Regions from separate parts of the Asaia spathodeae NBRC 105894 genome, predicted to be linked through region 1. Evidence: riboswitches for the same ligand, from Rfam matches in the RefSeq annotation. Region 1 holds a riboswitch; the other holds the start of a gene.
What was found. A riboswitch is a leader RNA that binds a small molecule or an ion and turns the genes downstream of it on or off. The one in region 1 is predicted to bind S-adenosylmethionine.
Positions count from the first base shown of each region.

Region 2: linked by a shared signal. The riboswitch ahead of AA105894_RS10015 (threonine aldolase family protein) and the one ahead of metZ (O-succinylhomoserine sulfhydrylase) in region 1 are both predicted to bind S-adenosylmethionine.

Region 1 is NZ_BAPY01000005.1:153,338-163,143, reverse strand. Features, by position in the region: gene AA105894_RS05330 (sugar porter family MFS transporter) at 1-739, opposite strand, end outside; gene AA105894_RS05325 (hypothetical protein) at 1,276-1,491, shown strand; gene AA105894_RS05320 (ligand-binding sensor domain-containing diguanylate cyclase) at 2,164-4,542, shown strand; gene apaG (Co2+/Mg2+ efflux protein ApaG) at 4,502-4,975, opposite strand; gene metZ (O-succinylhomoserine sulfhydrylase) at 5,012-6,199, opposite strand; SAM riboswitch at 6,264-6,343, opposite strand; tRNA gene AA105894_RS05305 (tRNA-Gly) at 6,446-6,519, shown strand; gene AA105894_RS05300 (hypothetical protein) at 6,546-7,109, opposite strand; gene AA105894_RS05295 (2OG-Fe dioxygenase family protein) at 7,182-7,940, opposite strand; gene AA105894_RS05290 (NAD(P)/FAD-dependent oxidoreductase) at 7,967-9,202, opposite strand; gene argJ (bifunctional glutamate N-acetyltransferase/amino-acid acetyltransferase ArgJ) at 9,486-9,806, opposite strand, start outside.
Region 2 is NZ_BAPY01000026.1:138,920-148,725, forward strand. Features, by position in the region: gene addB (double-strand break repair protein AddB) at 1-2,685, opposite strand, end outside; gene tsaE (tRNA (adenosine(37)-N6)-threonylcarbamoyltransferase complex ATPase subunit type 1 TsaE) at 2,682-3,116, opposite strand; gene AA105894_RS10010 (trimeric intracellular cation channel family protein) at 3,242-3,880, opposite strand; gene AA105894_RS10015 (threonine aldolase family protein) at 3,877-4,902, opposite strand; SAM-I-IV-variant riboswitch at 4,954-5,066, opposite strand; gene AA105894_RS10020 (NAD(P)/FAD-dependent oxidoreductase) at 5,216-6,238, shown strand; gene alr (alanine racemase) at 6,296-7,441, shown strand; gene AA105894_RS10030 (D-amino acid dehydrogenase) at 7,438-8,697, shown strand; gene AA105894_RS10035 (hypothetical protein) at 8,982-9,272, opposite strand; gene typA (translational GTPase TypA) at 9,582-9,806, opposite strand, start outside.

The DNA of each region.
Region 1 (9,806 bases):
CGATCTGGAGGCCGATGCCGAGCATGACCGAGCGGCGGAAGTTCGGGTTTTCGAGGAACATCGAAAAGCCGCGCTGCTTCTGCTTCAGGCCTTCCTGAATATCCCTGATCTCGCCTTCGGCTTCTTCACGCGACGGACGGAGTGCCGTGAGGGTTTCAAGCGCCTCATCGTGACGGCCACGCAGCATCAGCCAGCGCGGGCTGTCCGGCAGGAACAGCGATCCGATCAGGAAGAAGGCGCCCGGAACGGCGACAATACCCAGCATCCAGCGCCAGGCGCCACGATAGGCGAAAATGGCGTCAGACACGAATGCCAGCAGAATCCCGATCGTGATCATGAGCTGGTAGACCGAAATCAGGCTTCCACGGTGCTGCTCGTCAGCAACCTCCGAAATATACAGAGGGGCAACGAAGCTCGCTATGCCGATCGCGAGGCCGAGAATGGCGCGAGCGACAATCAGCATCGTGGCCGAGTTCGCGCCGACGCAGCACAGGGCGCCGATCATGAACAACGCCGCGCTGAGAACCAGAGCGCGTTTGCGGCCGATGGAGTAGGACAGCCGACCGGCGCAGAGAGCGCCGAATGCGGCGCCGACCATCATTGAAGAGACGATCCATTCCTGCGCGGGAACGCTGGCGTTGAATTCCTTGGTGATGAAGCCGAGCGCTCCGGAAATCACACCGATATCGAGCCCGAACATCAATCCGGCCACAGCGGCCAGAATTGCTGCGAGCATCATTTTTCCTACCAGCGGAACTTTCGCTTCGCCTGGAGCAGAAGGAGAACCATGACTCATATGAAGGGACCTTAGACGAGAAAACCTGGGTGTGTGTCGTGTGAAAGCCCTTTTGCACAACACGGGAGGGCCCAGGATAGATGTGACATTCTAGCAGGCAAGACGTTATTTCAAACCAAATTCGTTGTGACCCATAACATGGGCCAGTGAGTGTGTCCGATAAATCGCAACATCGCGGTGCTCTCAGAAGCCGCTGTGAGGCCGGCTGAATAGTGAATTAATTTATCATAAAAAAGAGAAGTAACGTATTTATCTTTAATATAACCAAATGAATGAGTCTTATTTTGTCAAATATGACAGATCAAAAACGTAAATAAAATGATAACAAAAATTAAAACTTTTATTCTATAAATATATAGTATTTAATTTTTTCACAACTCTTACGTAGTGCCATTCGATAACTAGTCGAGACAGTGTTTGGTATCTCTCATATCTATGGGTCAAGCAATGATGCTTACTTGTTAGAAAGAAACGATATCATGAACATTTCCGCAATTGTTTCGCGTGGTCTTTCGGTTCTCGTTTTTGCTGGTTCTGTTGCCGCTGCCAGTCAGGTATTGCCTGCGAATGCTGTCGCAGTTCATGCCAACAAGAATGACGGTGCGCGTATCGCTCTGACCGGCCCGCGTCCCGAGAAGGGCACGAACACCGACCCCTGCACAATCAACGGTTACTGCGTCGCTCAAAACGGGTAAGATAGCGGGTTTTTAACGACCTTGGAGATGAGATCGCCTAACATGTCTATGGAATTGCACTGTCCATATGGTGAGGGTTAGGCGCTGATATCTCCGACGGTCGAGATCGGTGAAAAGGGAGCCAGTATCCCAGGATTACTGGCAGCCTTTTATCGCACGTTGCACCTGTTATGCGCGTTGGTTTCGACTGTGCCCTTCATCGAGCCAAGCCAGGCATCGCCGACAAGTTCTGGCGATATGGCGCTCGGAATGGCGCGGTTCTCACAGAAGAACGGTATCGAGAATTCCTACATCTTTGACATGTCGCAGGATTATCAGGGATATCTCTACTTATCGACGATTAGAGGGATTTATTTCTTTTCTGGGAGTCGTTTCTACCCGCTGCCATCAGCCAGCCTATCCTCGGATAGCATCCGTGCCGTGACGTTACGCTTGATCCCGGATGGTAGAATGATTGCCTTCGATGGGCGCCATCTTGGTGTTTCTACCGAGGCAACATCTTCTCGACGTTCTCCGTCGATGCTGTCATTCGCGGTTCTACCGTCGAATCATACCGGGCCCATATTTGATATTTTCATCGATGGCGGCCGAGTTTTTGTGCAGGATAAGGCCGGATTGCACGAATGTCGCTTTCAACAGAAACCAGACTTGCTGTCTTGCGATGAGCGAAGCGTGCCTGATACCGCGCAGGCGTCAATCTATCAGACTGGTGACAAGGTTCTTGTCATTCCAAAAGGCGCCGCGTCTATTCATGATCTGAGCGGGAAGGCCATACTGACTACAGCGCAGTCAGTAGGAGCTTCGGTCTGTCCAAATAAACCACCCGGATTGAACGTCTGTATGCTTCGCGGCAGGACGCTGATCTCTTCCGACAATCGCGGTATCTTCTCGCTAGCCCCTATTGACTGGGAATTTGATGTAGCACAGCTCGGCACGAAATCGACTTTTGCGGTGGGCTCGTCTGATGCAACTGTCTTTTTCGACGGTAACTGGTTGCGATCATTTGACGGTCGACATTGGAGTTTTCTCAATCACGATCTCAGCCGTGAGCAGGAGATTATTTTCGCCTATGTGGACCGGGACAAGCAGCTTTGGACGGCTGAGGACCTGGTCGAACTCGACAAGCTGATCGGCTGGGGCGACTGGGAAAACTTGGAACCGCAGGATATTCGTGCGGTCTGGTCTGTCCTGCCGACAAAAGATGATCAGTTGGTCTTCACGGGACAGGGTGTTTATGCCCTTTCCAGTGGTGAACTGGGTCGCAAGCTCATCGAGGGTAATTTTTTCTTCGGAGTGAATGATGGCGAGGGCGCATTCTGGGCGCCCGTCGATGACACGACGCTTCTCAGGTGCCGCTATGATGCTCCCGCGCTGAAATGTGACCGACATCTTGCGGTACAACGCGTGACAGGGCTCGCTTTTTCCCGCCGAACGAGCACGCTCTGGATCGCCTCGGACGACGGATTACTTTCTCTCGCTACTGGCGCGGAAGCGAAGCCGAATATTGCCAGAGATGAGCAGGGAAAGCCGCTTGCTGCTCCCGCCGCAACGGTAGCACTGAGAAAGGATGGTACCCCTTGGGCCGTAGAGGGGAATCTTCTCTATCGCAGAACCGGTGAGGGGCGATGGGTTCCTGTTGTCACGCATTGGCCGAATTCTGCTGATTTCAAGCCGATTGCCATGACCTTCTCATCGCAGAACGATCTGTGGATCGGAGGCTTGCGGGCTCGTAGCGGACTTCTGCATCTCACGCTCGAGGGCAATAATGTTCGCAAGATCGAGCAGATCGATCCCTCGCTGGTTGGCTCATCCATCGTTTTCAGTCTGCTCTGGGACTCAGGGAAGCGTCTGTGGGTCGGAACGGAGAATGGTCTGGCGGGGTTTGATGGGCATCAGTGGGTTCGCGCGACCAGAGATGACGGTCTGATCGCGGCGAACATCAACCAGCAGGGTCTTTCCGAGGACCGGGACGGAACAATCTGGATAACGGCGTCTCGCGGTGTCTCGCATCTCATGCACCCTGAGCATCTGTTTCAGAAACAGGATCTAAGGCCGGTTTTCGTCAAGGTGATGCTGGGTGAGAAGATGTTGCCGGAAAAAGCCGTGCCGTACTCGCGTGATCCGCTCATGGTCACTCTGGGTACGCTGAATACGGCACTCTCTTCCACGACCTATTTTCGCTATCGTCTCGACGGAGTGGACGGGAACTGGATCACGACGACGACCGGTGAAATCCGCTACAATTTCGTGCCGCCGGGACATTCCCGCCTGATTGTGCAGGCCCTGAATGACAATCGGAATCTGGTTTCAGAGCCTATCGTTCTCGAAATCCGTATGCAGCGGCCCTGGTGGAGCGCGTGGCCTTTCATCCTGCTCTATACGTTCTCGATCATTGCGCTGCCCTATGCATTGAACAAGCTGCGCTTTCGTTATCTGATGAAACGCCAGCGCCGTCTCGAGGCTCTGGTCGATGAGCGTACGATGGAAATGCGTGCAGCCCAGACGGCGCTCGAACAGCAGGCTCGTCAGGACGGTCTTACGAAGCTCATGAACCGGCGTACTGCCGAGGCCAGCGTCATGCGTCTGCTCGAGAGATTGTCACGCCCTGATGACACGGGGGTGATGCGCTCGGCTACTCTGGCGCTGTTTGATGTCGATTACTTCAAATCGATCAATGACAGTTTCGGCCATGCGATCGGCGACGAAATTCTAGCGGGGATTGGCGCAAGGCTGATTCAGGCGAAGCGTCAGGAAGAAATCATTGGCCGTCACGGCGGCGAGGAGTTCCTGATTGTCGTCCAAGGCGAGTTTGACGATGCGCAGGCGCGTATCGCGAGCCTGTTGTCTGGGTTGAGTGATGTCCCGTTTGAAACCAAGATCGGGCCGCTGACGATCGGTTGCAGCGTCGGGATAGCGCGCACAAGAGCAGAAGAAGCCTGGGCAGATGCGCTCGAGCGCGCCGACCGGGCTTTATATCAGGCCAAGCTTGAGGGGCGAGGCCGTATCGTCGTCAGTGTACAAGACCAAGACGATGAGGACTATCCAGACTGAAGGCCGGAATTGTCGCTTCGAAGCGTTCCGATGTCGCAGGCACGATCATGTGGAAAAGACCGCGCATGAATCCACATGGCGTCGGCAAGGCCGCGCCTGACGTGTATTCAAAAATCTCGTTCGCCACCAGGATTGGCTGCTCGCCGACAACTCCCTCGCCATGGATGTGATCGGTTTTGCCGCGTCCGTCTGTGATTTCCCAGGACCGGCTCAGGAGCTGGACCGTCTCGTCCCCGCCATTTTCGATACGGATATGATAAGCCCAGGCATAGTGATGGTCTTCAGGCAGAGACTGATCCTCAAGCCAAAACGTGCGCACGCAGATCGTGATGTCTCTGGTCACCGCTTCATAGCGGGGAGCGGCATCCATGGCTTCGGCAAGACTTGCTTCCGGGTCTGCTACAAGGCGGGGAGGGGCAGGCTTATGCGACATGCCCGCCTTGTAGGCCCATGGAGACGCTAAAAGCAATCAGGCTTTGAGCGCGGCGAGGCCCCTCTCGAGATCGGCAATCAGATCCTTGCTGTCTTCAAGTCCCACCGAAAGCCGTATGGCCCCGTCCGTGATTCCCAGCCGTGCGCGTTCCTGCACATCTACCTTTGAGTGGGTCGTTGTAGCCGGGTGTGTGGCCAGAGAGCGTGCATCGCCGAGATTGTTCGAAATGGCGATCAGCCTGAAGGCATTGAGGAAGCGGAAAGCGCCTTCCTTGCCGCCCTCAACTTCGAAGGCAACGAGTGAGCCGCCATTGCTCATCTGCTTTTCAACAAGCGCACGCTGCGGGTGAGAGGCCAGACCCGGGTAGGAAACGCGGGCAATACCGGGCGCATTTTCGAGGAAATGAGCCACCGCACTGGCATTTGCTGCCATGGCATTGACGCGCAATGGCAGGGTTTCAATCCCCTTGAGCAATACCCAGGCATTGAAAGGTGAGAGGGCGTTACCCGTGTTGCGGGTGAATGGCTGCAGTGTCTCTTCGATCCACTGCTTGCGCCCGAGGACAGCACCGCCAAGTACACGCCCCTGACCGTCGATATGCTTCGTGCAGGAATAAAGCACCACATCAGCACCCAGAGCGAGCGGCTTCTGGCCTACCGGTGAGGCGAAGACATTATCGACCATCAGCAATGCGCCTGCCTCATGGGCGAGTGTCGCAATGCGCTCGATATCGAGAATATCGAGCATCGGATTGGAGGGGCTCTCGATCAGAACTGCCCCTGTCGGCTGTGAGAGGGCAGCTTCCCAGCCAGCCCAGTCATCACCGTCGACCAATACAGTCTCGATGCCGTATTTCGGCAGCAGCGTGGTGACGATCCAGTAGCATGAGCCGAAAAGAGCGCGCGAGGCCACGACGCGATCGCCCTGCTTGAGGTGGGCGAGCAGGGCGGAAGAGACGGCGCCCATACCACTGGCTGTGACGATGCAGGCTTCAGCCCCTTCGAGCAGGGCCAGTCTGGCTTGCAGGGCATCGGTCGTCGGATTGCCGAAACGCGAATATTGATAATGGGCGACATCGCCCGTGAAAGTGGCGGCTGCCTGTTCGGCACTGTCATAGACAAAGCCGGAGGTCAGAAAAATCGCTTCACTGGTTTCGCCGTGCTCGGTGCGGCTGACATCCTGATGAAGCAGCTTGGTCGACGGGCCGTAGGATGTATCTGTCATGGAAAAGACGCTCCAAAATGCACCTAAAAGAAGTGGTGCGATTCTGGCCGTGGAAAACCTGGGATGGAGAACATCCCGGGCCTCTTTAGCGCTGTTGTTTAGCCTCGCCGCAATCCGGCCTTTCAAATCGCGAGGGACGCCCTCCTTCGAGAGGCGACGGCGGAACTATGCGCAAAGCGAGCCTGCTTCGTCAACCGATGCCCCGTGATTGCATCGTGACACAAGCTGCGATAGAAGGGGCGCCATGCGGGTGTAGTTCAATGGTAGAACGGCAGCTTCCCAAGCTGCATACGAGGGTTCGATTCCCTTCACCCGCTCCAGAATTCCCCTGAAAATTCGAAATAGTTCAGCCGCGCAGAAGTTTTTTCTTCGGCGTCTCGGGCGTCTTGTCTTTTGGGGCCGAGGGGGCAGCCGGGGCAGGAGCGCCGTCCTGATAGCCTGAACCATTCCAGGTCCAGCGATCATTCTTGTCGATCAGCAGATCATGCATGCCATTATGGCGGCTTGGCAAAACCGAAATAGCCCCGCTGACCGAATCCAGAACTAGCTTCCAGCCCCCTTTATGGCGCAGATAGACCGAGGTCGAGCATCCTGCGGAACCACAGAGGCGCGCTGATTGCAGCTGTACGAACAGCGCCATATCGCTGCGATCGGACGAAAGCGGGGCTGACGCAACGAGAACAACCGGATTGTCATCATGCTTGGCGGCATCGGCAAGATCGGCGCTGTTAAGCTGGCGGGCAACCTGATCGAGATTGGTACCGGGTTGCGCGCTCAGAATGACCGGCCGAGGCCCTGAGGCATCTTTTGCCTGGGCGGTATTTGTCGTGGCGTGATGCGTTCGGGCAAGGCTCGCTGGTGTGGCCAGCCCCATGACTGCGATACTCGCCACAGCAAGACCAAAACGCATCGGAATTTCTTTCATATTCAGTATCGGCTCGCTCTTTCGGCGAGTCGCGGGCAGATTGCCTTTGCTGCTCTTTTAGGCGTGACGCAGCGTCACGACCAGTACGTCACGATAGGCCGGACGCGCGGGATCGATCGGTTCGACAGGTGTTACACCATGATAGACTCGATGATCGTCGACAAGGGCCGTATCGAGCGGTGCCTCAAGAGTGAAAGAACCGATTTCCTCACGATGATCATTATGGATCGAGGTCACTCCGGAGGCCACGTTCTCGCGATTGACCATCAGCACAAAGACCCAGTCCACGCCGTCGCGATGCATGCCCTCGGGTGTGGGGCGGCCATTCTTTCCCGCCTGCGCCTCAATGCGGAACTGGTGAATTTCAGCATGCCAGCTATCGGGCTGCGTCGAGGCGGGTGTTATGCGCAGCGCCAGAAGATGAGCGGCATTCAGAATGGACAGCATGACGGGATGCGCGGCAATCGCATCCTCAATGGGGCCGAACCAGCGTTCTATGCCGCCATTGAGAAGATTGTAATCGCGGCTCTGATAATGTGGCTGGTGGCGTTTGCGCTCGATACGCCCGCCCGTCAGTGCGTAGGTAGCATAGCGTCTTTTACGGTAGCGCCCGCCATCGGCCATGTAACGGTCGAGGCCGAGGCGGTTCCAGCTTTCAGCGAAGTTCTCCCAGTCCTGAAAGCCGAAGGCTTCGAGGAAGGAACGCATTTCCTTGCCGCGTTCGAAAGCGAACCCCTTCTCCTGAAGGGTCGCGACCATCGTGTCGAGGCGCGCCGATTCGGCTGGGGGAAGGACTTGAGAACGCTGCAAGGGCATGACGTCAATCTACCGCTGATCGAAGGTTACTGGTCCAGACGCGGACGAGTCGGCAACAGATGCGCCTTCAGGAAAGCCGCCGTTCCGCGCGCGAGACCCATGACGCCGATCTGATGCTGACGGAAAATCAGATCATGCAACCATCGCGGTGCAAGCCCACGCAGAAGGCCACCTCCGAAACTCGTCGAGGAGCCGACCATACCCCAACCATTATAGTCACCTAGCGAGACCACGGCACCACGATCGCGGTAAACAAATGTCGAGGGCTCGCGTCCCTGCGCAATGACGGGAATGGCGCGGCCCAGATAGATGCCCTGCTGTCTGGCGACCTGTGCCGTGGCAGGAAGCGGTGCGTCGTTGATGCGCGCGCAGTCGCCGAGAGCGAAAATCGACGTATCGCGGGTCGATTGCATGTGATGGTTGACGACGATCTGTCCGCCACGGGCGATATCGAGCCCTTCGAACAATTCCGTTGCGGCACTTGCACGCACACCTGCCGCCCAGACGCGGAGCTCGGCGGGAACGACACGGCCGTCCTTGAGGTGAAAGCCTTCCTCATCCACCGAGGTCACCATCGCCTCGGTCAGAACGCTCACACCAAGCGCCTCGAGCTGCTTGCGGGCATCATTGGAAACGCGCTCGGGGAAAGCGGGAAGAATGCGCTTGCCTGTCTCGATCAGGGAGAGGCTGAGAATGTTCTTTCTGGCTTCCTTGCCATAGCCGGGGGCGAGGTCGATGGCGCTGCAGAGTTCAGCGGCCAATTGTGTGCCTGTGGCGCCGCCGCCGACAATGCCCACATCGAGCTTGCGATTGGCCGCAGCCGCCTCGCGAAAGGCGGCACGGAATTTTTCATGGAACAGGCTGGCATCGGGCAGGGAATCGATGAAGGTGCAATTGGCCATAACCCCTTCGATGCCGAAATCATTCGACCGGGAGCCGAGAGACACGATCAGCATGTCATAGGGAACGATCTCTTCATTTGCGAGGCGGATTTCGTGCTTCTCGCGATCAACGCTGCTCAGTGAGCTCTGCACGAAGCGAAAACCGAAGCGGCGACTCGCCTCGACGAAGGTCGTACAATCGCGCGATTCCTGGCCGGTGCCCGCGGCAAACTCATGCAGCATGGGTTTCCAGTAATGCACGGCACCCTTGTCGATCAGCGTGGTCTCGATCAGGCGATGACGCCCACGACCGAGGGTCATTGCCGTTTCCATCCCGGCAACGCCACCACCAATGATGACCACGCGAAATGCATTTGCCATGCCTGTTCCTCCTCAGCGTCGTTCGGGCGCGTATACGACGCTGATCTGATTGCGTTTTGGAGTAGCTCTCGGAGCTATCGACCCATAATGTGGGTGCAATCGATCCGTCCGTCCAGTCGCTGAAAGCCCTCGGACGATCAAAAATGGACAGACACGGTACTAAATCTGAACGTGATCAGATGCAAGCGGTTCTCAACAAAGAGAAGGCCCGGCTATGAGGGCAATCTAATGCAGCCCTGGTCGTCGCTGGGCGACCGACCTGAAAAGCCGGTCGCCGGAAAGCTCAGCTCCGGTAGGAGCCGTTGATGTCGATATAGCCATGGGTCAGGTCGCAGCTCCAGATCTGGGCATGACCATTGGCCAGCCCCAGGTCGATCTGGATCTCGATTTCCTGCCCCTTCATATGGGCGACAACCGGTGCTTCGTCATAGCCTTCGACGACAGTGCCCTGGCGGGCAATCCAGGTGCCTCCGATGGCGACCGAGAGGGTGTCGCGATTGGCTGGTTCGCCGCTCTTGCCGACTGCCATCACGACACGTCCCCAGTTCGCGTCTTCGCCAGCGATGGCGGTCTTGACCAGCGGCGAGTTGCCGATGGCAAGCGC
Region 2 (9,806 bases), on a different contig from region 1:
CAGCATGGCCGCCTCAAGCACAAGCTGCGAACTCCACCCGGCCTCCACATCGCTGACCTTGGGCAGAGAGCCCGTCTTGTAATCGATGATCGTGGCGCGTCCGTCCTGACCGATCTCGATCCGATCGGCGCGGGCCGTCAGCCGGAACGGGGCGTAAGGCGGCGTCAGGGTGAGTGTGCCTTTCTGCTCGGTTTTCAGCATGGCAGGTTTCTCACGCAGTGCCTCGCGTTCGCACACCCAGTCGGCAATGCGTAACACACGCGGGCGCCACCAGGCAGCCAGGGCCGGGCGCAACTCACGGGCTTCGAGCACCGCAAGCAGACATTCATGCAAGGCCCTGCCGCCCTTTTGTCCCTGTTCCAGCCAACGATCGAGCCCGTCATGCACCACCACACCGATATCGGAGCGGTCAGCAGCTTCCTCCAGCGCGGGCAGTGCCTTCAGCTTCAGCACATGACGCGCATAGATCGCATAAGGATCACGCAGCCAGGAATCGATTTCGGTCACGGAAAGCCGTCGCGGACGCAGGGCGACGGGCGGGCGAGGCTCGGGCGGCAGCACGGGGCGCGCTGCCCCTGCAGGCTGATCCATGGCGGCCTGCCAGATCAGGGCGGGATGGGCGCGCAGCTTCTGCCCTCGCCCTTCGAGCAGCGCCTCGAGACGCACCAGCCAGCGCGCCGGAACGGCAGGGGCGCCATCGCGTCTGGCCGCACTCGACAGCACGATTTCCTCACCCGAGAGAAAGGCCGTGGTGAAATCATGCGCTGCGGTGCCGATCAGCCGCTCCGGCGAAGGCAGGCCGGCGCGTATGCGCATGGGGCGGCTCAACCACGGCCCGGGATCGGTCGCGGGGGGCCAGATGCCCTCGTTCAACCCACCCAGAATGACCAGATTGGCAAATTGCAGACGCGCTTCAAGCACACCCAGAATGGACACGCGGGGATGCAGCGCCTCGCCATCGCGCCCTTGCAGAACGCGCTGACCGAACACCATTTTTCCGGCCATCGACGCCAGCAGGAATGCGGGCAGTCCCACCAGACTCTGGGGCGGCAGAACTGCGCCATGCGTCATCAGACCGACCAGATGACGTGACAGGGCATGGCCTTCTGCGCCCATCCAGAGACGCTCTTCACCCGGTTGCTCCTGCGTGCTGGCCAGAGCTTCCGCCGCCCTGATGAGGCGTGTCAGCAGTTCTGGCAGAGGCAGGGCGCCGCAATTCAGCAAGGGCGAGACAGCCGCGTCGAGACGATCCAGAAACAGATCGAGCGGCTCGGCCTGATCGGGGCGATCGGCACTCTCGGCCTCGCTCTGGTCCTGACGATCAAGCGCCTGACGAAGGCCTTTCATGCCCGGTGGTGGTGCAGGCCCGCGCAACACCAGACGCTCGAGACGGCGCGCCGTTGCCCGGCAATTACCGGGTGTGCTGCCAAGCGCCACGAGCGGATGCTTGAGCAGAGCGAGAAGCGCCACCGGCGCCAGATTTTCGGCAGCGGCCTCAGCCAGAAGGCGGAGAAGGATCGCAGCCGGGCTGAGCGCGAGGCTCTCGCCTGCGCTGTCATCCGCCACGATGCCGTAGCGCAGCAATTCGGTCGCGACGCGTCTGGCCAGAGCGCGGTCCGGGGTGACAAGCGATGCCGTTCTGCCGGGAGTTTCGACTGCCTCTCGCAGGATCATGGCGATGCTGGCGGCTTCCTGCTGCTGATCTGCCGCATCCAGACGGGTGATTCCGGTCAGAGGCAGAGATGCCGCATTTTCGCCCCAGGCAGAGAGTCCCTCCATGGGGCGCATCATCAGGCTTGCCAGCTTTATGCGGTCCTGCATGGCTTCGCGAAAAACCATCCCTTGCGGTAACACCCCGTCATCCCAGAGTGTGATGGTTTCACGGGAAACACCCAGATCATCGAGAAGACGCCGAAAGCCCGATTGCGGATGGCTTTCCGGCAGGGTTGCCCACAGCGTATCGGGCAGATCCAGATCGACACCGGGCAGGATGACGCAGCCCTGAGGCGCATCAAGCACGGCGCGAAGAATGGCGCAGACAGCAAACATGCCATCGGTGAACCCGACAGCCCAGAGCCTTCCCTGCGGGGGTGCCTGCGTCCAGCGTTCGGCCTGCGCCCGGAGCACGGCTACCTGACGCGCCACCGGGTTCATCAGACCGGTTTCGCTCAGCCAGGCGGGCCAGGCTTCGGTGACGATATGCAGGAACTGCAGCGTCTTGTGCCAGTGATCGGCAAAGCGCGGCTCGGCGGCATCGGGCAGGCGCTCGCGCAGATCGACCCCCACACGCTCGGCATCATCCATCAACTCCGCCAGAGCCGAGGCCAGAGGCCAGGCCTGTTCGAGCGTCAGTTCCGCGCTGAATACGCCCTTCGCCCGCAGAACCAGCGCCGCCAGAACCGACAGACGACGCAGCGGATCAACCGCGGCAGGAAAGGAAAACGCTTCCACACCCGAAAGCGCGAGATCGTCTTCACTCACATCGCCCACTGGCAGGATGCGCGGCAACAAGGCCGCCTTGCCATCGAGGCAACGCAGAAACGCCTCGGTGAGGTTGCGTGCCGCACGACGCCCAGGCACGAGAAGCAGCGCGTTGGCATCGTCCTGAGCCGCGCCCCCCTCAAGCCAGCGTCGTGCCACGTCATCAAGAAAGGAACGGTCTGCGGGGATGGTCGCGAGAATCACAGCCTGTCGCTCCAGCCCTTGATGGTCATCCTGCGCGCCTCTTCTGCCTCCCCTTCGGTCAGGGTGAGATGCAGTGCATGATCGGGCAGTTCGTCTTCTGCACGTTCGGGCCATTCAACCAGCATGATGCCCTCCTGCAACTCGTCCCAGCCGAGCTCGCAAAGAGCGTCCGGCCCATCAAGACGCCAGAGGTCGAAATGCGCCACAGCGCCTTTGGCTGTGTCATAGGTCTGGACCAGCGAAAAGGTGGGGCTGGGCACCTCAAGTGCAGGATCCTGCGCCAGTGCTCTCAGAAAGGCCCGGGCAAACACACTCTTGCCCATGCCCATCTCGCCATGCAGCGCGATCACATCCCCCGGCTGCGCAAGACCCGCCAGACGGGCGGCGAAAGCTTCGGTGGCGGGCTGATCGGGCAGGTCGATTTGGCTCATACTGACAGTGTAAAGCCCGGCTATCTGGATGGGTAGGGGTCTGACAAGCGAGCGAGCCCGATATGTCTGACGCTTCTGGCAGATCTGACCGGAAGGACCTCAAAAAAGGGCCGAAGGGAAAGCCCTTACCGGCGATAGGCGGGCAGGTCGACCTTGCCGAGGATGGCATAGCCGCGCAGGCAGAAGCCCAGCACTACGGCAATCGCGCCTGCAGCGATTGGAGGAAGACCGACAGCATCCAGACCAACATATAACCCTGCGGCGAGGGCTGCGGCGGTGACATAGAGCTCGGGCCGGATCACGATGGAGGGCAGACCTGCCAGCACGTCACGGATAATGCCGCCCATACAGGCCGTGACCACCCCCATGATGGCCGCTGGCAGCCACGGAATGCCGTAGGCTGTGGCCTTGGCGGCGCCATAGACAGCATAAGAGGCAAGCCCCAGCCCGTCGAACCAGTCGATGGCGCGCTCATGCCAGACACGATGAGGCGTAAACCAGACCAGCAGGGCGATGCCCAGACAGACGGCAATCGGCGCCGTGGCATGCATCCAGAATACCGGCGCGCCGATCAGCAGATCGCGCAGCGTGCCGCCTCCAACGCCGGTCATGGCCGCGAAGAAGGCAAAGGTGACCATGTTCTGCCTTGCCCTTGCAGCAACAAGCGCGCCCGAAATCGCAAACACAGCCGTGCCCGCCATATCGAGATCGGACAATGTCGATGCCGAGAGCGCATGAATACTGGCAAGAGTGGCAGGACTCACGCGGCGAGCGCCTCGATATCGGCGGCGAGTTGTGCCACGCGTTCGGGGGCGGCATCCCAGGCAAACATGAAGCGCGCCCCCCCACCGATAAATGTGTAGAAACGCCATCCCCGCTCGCGCAGCCCTTCGAGCACGATTTCCGGTGCCTTGAGAAACACGGCATTGGCCTGTGCCGGAAACATCAGGGTAAGACCGGGAACTGCCGTGATCCGCTCCGCCAGCGCTCTGGCGCTGTCATTGCCGTACTGGCCGTTACGCAGCCAGGCGCCACTCTCCAGCAGACCAACCCAGGGTGCGGAGATGAAGCGCATTTTCGATGCCAGCTGCCCGGCCTGCTTGCAGCGATAATCGAAGCCTTCGGCCAGGGCCGGGTCGAAAAACAGGATCGCCTCGCCAACGGCCATTCCGTTTTTGGTACCGCCAAAACACAGCACATCCACCCCTGCCTGCCAGGTCATTTCAGCGGGCGTGCAGCCCAGAGCGGCGCAGGCATTGGCAAAGCGGGCGCCATCCATATGCAGACGCAGCCCCAGTTCGCGACAGGTATCGGCAATGGCGCGTATCTCCGCCAGGGAATAGACCTCACCCGTCTCGGTCGGCTGGGTGATCGTCACGACCTTGGGCTTGGGATAGTGGATATCGCTTCGACACGTCGCCAGAGCGCGAATGTCTTCCGGAAACAGCTTGGCGTGGTCCGTACGGGCCACCAGCAGCTTGGAGCCATTGGAGAAAAATTCAGGAGCACCACACTCATCAGTTTCGACATGGGCGAAAGATGAACAGATGACACTGTTATAGGACTGGCAGAGCGATGCCAGCGCCAGCGAATTGGCTGCCGTGCCGTTGAAGGCAAAGAACACTTCGCATTGGGTGCCGAACAGCGCGCGGAAACTGTCAGAGGCGCGGTTTGTCCATTCATCATCGCCATAAGCCGGCACTGAACCCGCATTGGCCTGCTGCATCACATCCCAGACTTCGGGGCAGATACCGGCATAATTGTCACTGGCAAATTGCTGGGCCACGATGATCGGTCCTTTCTGGACGTACAGGGGCTCCGTGCGAAAGGGGGGTGTGGCGTGTCCCGAGATTGCCGGAGCGGCCACATCTCTCCGGCGGAAACCGGAGATACCACCTTGCCCGGGAGCAGGTTGGCGCCGACAGGACCTGTCGGCTCTTGATGCTGGCGGCTTTCGTATCAAAGCCATGAGTGTCGCGCAATGTGCTTCTGTCCGACAGGCGCTAACGCAAGCCATCCTCCGGCTCTGGGCGAGCCTCGCGGTTTCTGTTAGCTGCTATGAGGAACACAGGACATAACAGACAGGATTGAACGCGCTTATGGGCCAGACTCCTCTCGACATCGATGTCGCCATTATCGGTGCAGGGCCGACCGCCCTTTTTGCGGCTTTCGAATGCGGGATGCTCAAACTCTCCTGCGTTCTGATCGACGCTCTGGGAGAGATCGGTGGCCAATGTGCGGCGCTTTATCCTGAGAAGCCGATCTATGACATTCCGGGCCATCCCTCGATCGAAGGCGGCGCACTGATTGCGGCGCTTGATGCCCAGATCGCCCCGTTCGCTGTGCCGCGTCTGCTTGGCCAGCGTGTCGAGAAGCTCTCTGGCGCCCGTGGTGCATTCACGCTCGAGACGGACAAGAGCCAGGTCGTGACGGCACGCGCTGTCATCATTGCAGCCGGTGCCGGTGCTTTCGGGCCGAATCGCCCGCCGCTGGAGGGGCTTGACGCCTACGAGGCCAGCGGAGCCGTTCAGTATTACGTCCGCAAGCGCGCCGATTTTGCCGGCAAGCGCATTGTCGTGGCTGGTGGTGGCGACTCTGCCCTCGACTGGGCGCTGTCGCTCTCGGATATCGCTGAAAAGATCTATCTGCTGCATCGCCGCGATCGCTTCCGCGGGGCGCCGGAAACACTGGCTCAGATCGAGGCTCGGGTTGCAGAAGGCCGCATCGAGAAGGTGGTGCCCTATCAGCTTCATGCGCTTCAGGGTGACAATGGCGCCCTGTCAGCCGTCGACGTGATCGATCTCGACGGGCAGGTGCGCCGTATCGAGGCGGATACGCTGCTGCCTTTCTACGGGCTTTCGACCGATCTTGGCCCGATTGCCACCTGGAATATCGACACAATCCGCAGCACCCTGCCGGTAACGCCTTCGACCATGGAAACCAGCCTGCCCGGCGTCTTTGCCATTGGCGATGTGGCGACCTATCCCGGCAAGCTCAAACTGATTTTACAGGGCTTCAGCGAGGGCGCGATGGCCGCTCATGCCATCCACCCCATCGTTCATCCTGACCAGGCGCTGCATTTCGAATATTCCACCAGCAAGGGTGTGCCCGCAGGCTCTTGAGCGACGGCAGGGCGCGGTTTAGAATGATTCCGAAATGATCGAAAGACGCAGACCCTGATGACAGTACAGCAGAGCGAGGTGGAAGCAGGCGCAAAACAGCGCGCCGGAGGGTGGTTGCGAATCGACCTTGATGCCCTCAAGCAGAACTACGCTCTGCTGCAACAGAAGGTGGGCAGAGAAATTGCCGTGGGCGCTGCCGTCAAGGCCGATGCCTATGGGCTGGGCGTGGCGCGTGTCGCCCCGGCCCTGTACCGTGCGGGCTGCCGTCGCTTCTTTGTTGCAACGGTTGACGAGGGGCTGGGTCTGCGTCCGCTCCTGTCCGCAGATGCGGCCATCTGCGTTCTGAACGGTCCGCCCCGGGGCAGCGAAGCGCTTCTTCTTGCCTCGGGCCTGACACCTGTCCTGAACAGCCTCGACCAGACGCGGCGCTGGGCGGCGCTCTGCCGGGAAACAGGGCGCAAGGCAGCCTGTCTGCTTCAGCTTGATAGCGGCATGTCGCGTTTCGGTCTTTCGGAAGGGGATCTCGACACGCTCTGCGCAGAGGATCTGCCCGATGCGCTCGATATCGCCTTCGTCATGAGTCATCTCGCCTGCGCGGATGATGCTACCTCGTCACGCAATGAGGGGCAGCGCCGGGCATTCGAAACGCTGCGGCGCAAGCTCCCTGCCCTGCCTGCCAGTCTGGCGGCATCGAGCGGTATCTTTCTGGGCGAAGAATTTCACTTCTCTCTGGTTCGCCCTGGCTACGCGCTGTACGGCGGCAACCCGACCCCTGCCCTTCCCAACCCGATGCACCCGGTCGTTACCATGCTGGGTGGGCTGGTGCAGGATCGGTGGATCGCCCCAGAGACTGCAGTCGGGTATAGTGCCCGCTTTGTGGCCACACAGAAGACACGTATTGCCACGCTTTCCGTCGGCTATGCCGACGGCTTTCATCGCCGCGCCGGTGGCCTCACCAGCGCGGTCCTGCCTGCAAGACCCGAGATTTCGCTCCCTGTCGTAGGGCGGATCTCGATGGATTGCATGGCGCTGGACGTCACCGCGCTGGGAGATATGGATCTGCCCCCCGGCACGGGTTTCGAGCTGATCGGCCCCCACCGTCCGCTGGACGAACTGGCCTCAGCGCTGGATACGATCGGATATGAGCTGCTGACCAGTCTCGGGAAGCGCTTCCATCGTGAATACATTGAGAGTTCACAATGAAGATCATCGTCATGGGCGCCGGTGTGATCGGCGTCACTACTGCCTGGTATCTCGCCGAACAGGGCCATGAGGTTGAGGTCATCGATCGCCAGCCCGGTGTCGGCCTCGAAACTTCCTTTGCCAATGCGGGTCAGGTCTCGCCGGGTTATTCCACCCCCTGGGCAATGCCGGGCCTGCCGCTCAAGGCAGCGCGCTGGATGTTCCAGAAACATGCGCCGCTCGTGGTGCGCGCAGCGGCTGTCAACGCGCCCATGCTGCGCTTCATGACGCAGCTTCTGACCAACTGCACGCATCATGCCTATGACATCAACAAGAGCCGTATGCTGCGTATTGCGGAATACAGCCGCGACTGTCAGGCCGAACTGCGCCGCTCGACCGGCATCACCTATGATGATGGCCAGAAGGGGCTGATCCAGCTCTTCCGCACCGACAAGCAGGTTGAGCATGCTCACGAAGACATGCGTCTGCTGGCCGAAAGCGGCGTAACGCATGAGCTTCTGGGCATGGACGAGGTGCTGAAATACGAGCCTGGTCTGGGTGGCGCCCGTCATCTGCTCAAGGGCGGTCTGCGTCTGCCGGGCGACGAGTCGGGCGATGCCTATCTCTTCACCCAGCGCCTGGCCGCCATGGCCGCGGAAAAAGGCGTGAGCTTCCGCTTCCGCACCGAAATCCAGGCCATCGAGGCAGCTAGCGATGCCATTTATGGCATCCGCACCAGCGCTGGCCGCCTGACTGCCGACGCCTATGTGCTGGCGCTTGGCAGCTATTCGCCGCGTCTGCTCAAGCCGATCGAGCTCGACCTGCCGGTCTATCCGGTCAAGGGCTACTCGCTCACGGCGCCGATCACCGATGAGAGCCGCGTGCCGACCTCGACGGTCAATGACGAGACCTACAAGGTGGCCATGACCCGCCTTGGCGACCGTATCCGTATCGGCGGCACGGCAGAACTGACTGGCTGGCGTCTCAAGCTGAGCCAGGATCGTCGCGAAACGCTCGAACTCTCTTTCAACGAGATGTATGGCGGCGCCGATCTCAGCCGCGCCCGCTACTGGACCGGCCTGCGCCCCTGCACACCCGATGGTACGCCTGTGATCGGCCCGTCCGGCCGTTACAGCAATCTCTGGCTCAACACGGGTCATGGCACGCTGGGCTGGACCATGGCCTGTGGCTCGGGCCGTATCCTGGCCGACCGCATCAGCGGCAAACGCACGGATATCCCGGCGCTCGATCTCTCGCTGGATCGCTATACTTCCTGAGGTGCTTCAGGGCTCTGCCCTGAACCCGGAAGGGGGCTTGCCCCCTTCACCCCAACCTGAAGATCGCGATCCGATCTTCAGGCGGCATGACTGCACAATACAAACAGCTCTGCTCGGTCTTTCGTTACAGGAGGCCGTCAGCTTTGGTGCATTTCCAGCAGCCTGACCGACAAGCTGAAGCAGGCCTTGTGGGCCATCGCCTCATACCTCTCGGGACATGGCGCATCGGGCATAAAAAAAGGGGCCGAAAACGGCCCCTTTTCCGTAACCAGTCTCAGGACTGATCAGTTGCCGGAAGCGTCCTTCTCGGCGGCAGCTTCTGCACCCTTCTTGTGGTGCTTGTGCTTGTGCTTGCCCTTATGCTTGTGCTTGGCAGCCTTGTCGTCGGTCGATGCCGCCGGAGCAGCTTCAGACGTCGGAGCCGGAGCGGTGGCTTCCGGAGCTGCAGGAGCGGCCGGCGCAGCAGCGGCAGGAGCCTGCCCAGCCGGAGCGGCGTCCTGAGCGAAAGCAGGAACGCTCAGCGTCATGGCAAGAGCGGCAACACCGGTGAGAAGGCGACGATTGAAAACGAGCATGAAACAAGCTCCAGAAAACGAATTCACATAATCACAGGCGTCAGTCAGTCCGAAGAAAAGGGCCGTCTGAACTCATGACCTCGTGGACGCTAACAGTATTTTCTCAAATCGTCTCGAAAGAAATTAGATAAAATGAATGTAATCGCACGGTAAAGGCGCATATTCGCCTTAATCGCGACACGATCATAAAAAAGGCCACCGCTGCCGGTGACCCTTTTTGAAGGCTGATTCGTTTGTGAACCGGCCTTGTCGTCCTGTCAGAATGCCGCCTGACCGATTGGTGCCAACCGGTCAGGATACATGTCCTTATCAGACGTCAGACTTGACCTTGGACATACGCTTGCGCTCGTTCGGATCGAGGTAGCGCTTGCGGATACGCACCGCAGTCGGCGTCACTTCGACCAGCTCGTCGTCTTCGATATAGGCAATGGCCTGCTCAAGGCTCATCTTGCGCGGCGGGGTCAGAAGCAGCGCGTCGTCCTTGCCGGCGGCGCGGATGTTCGTCAGCTTCTTTTCACGCACGGCGTTCACATC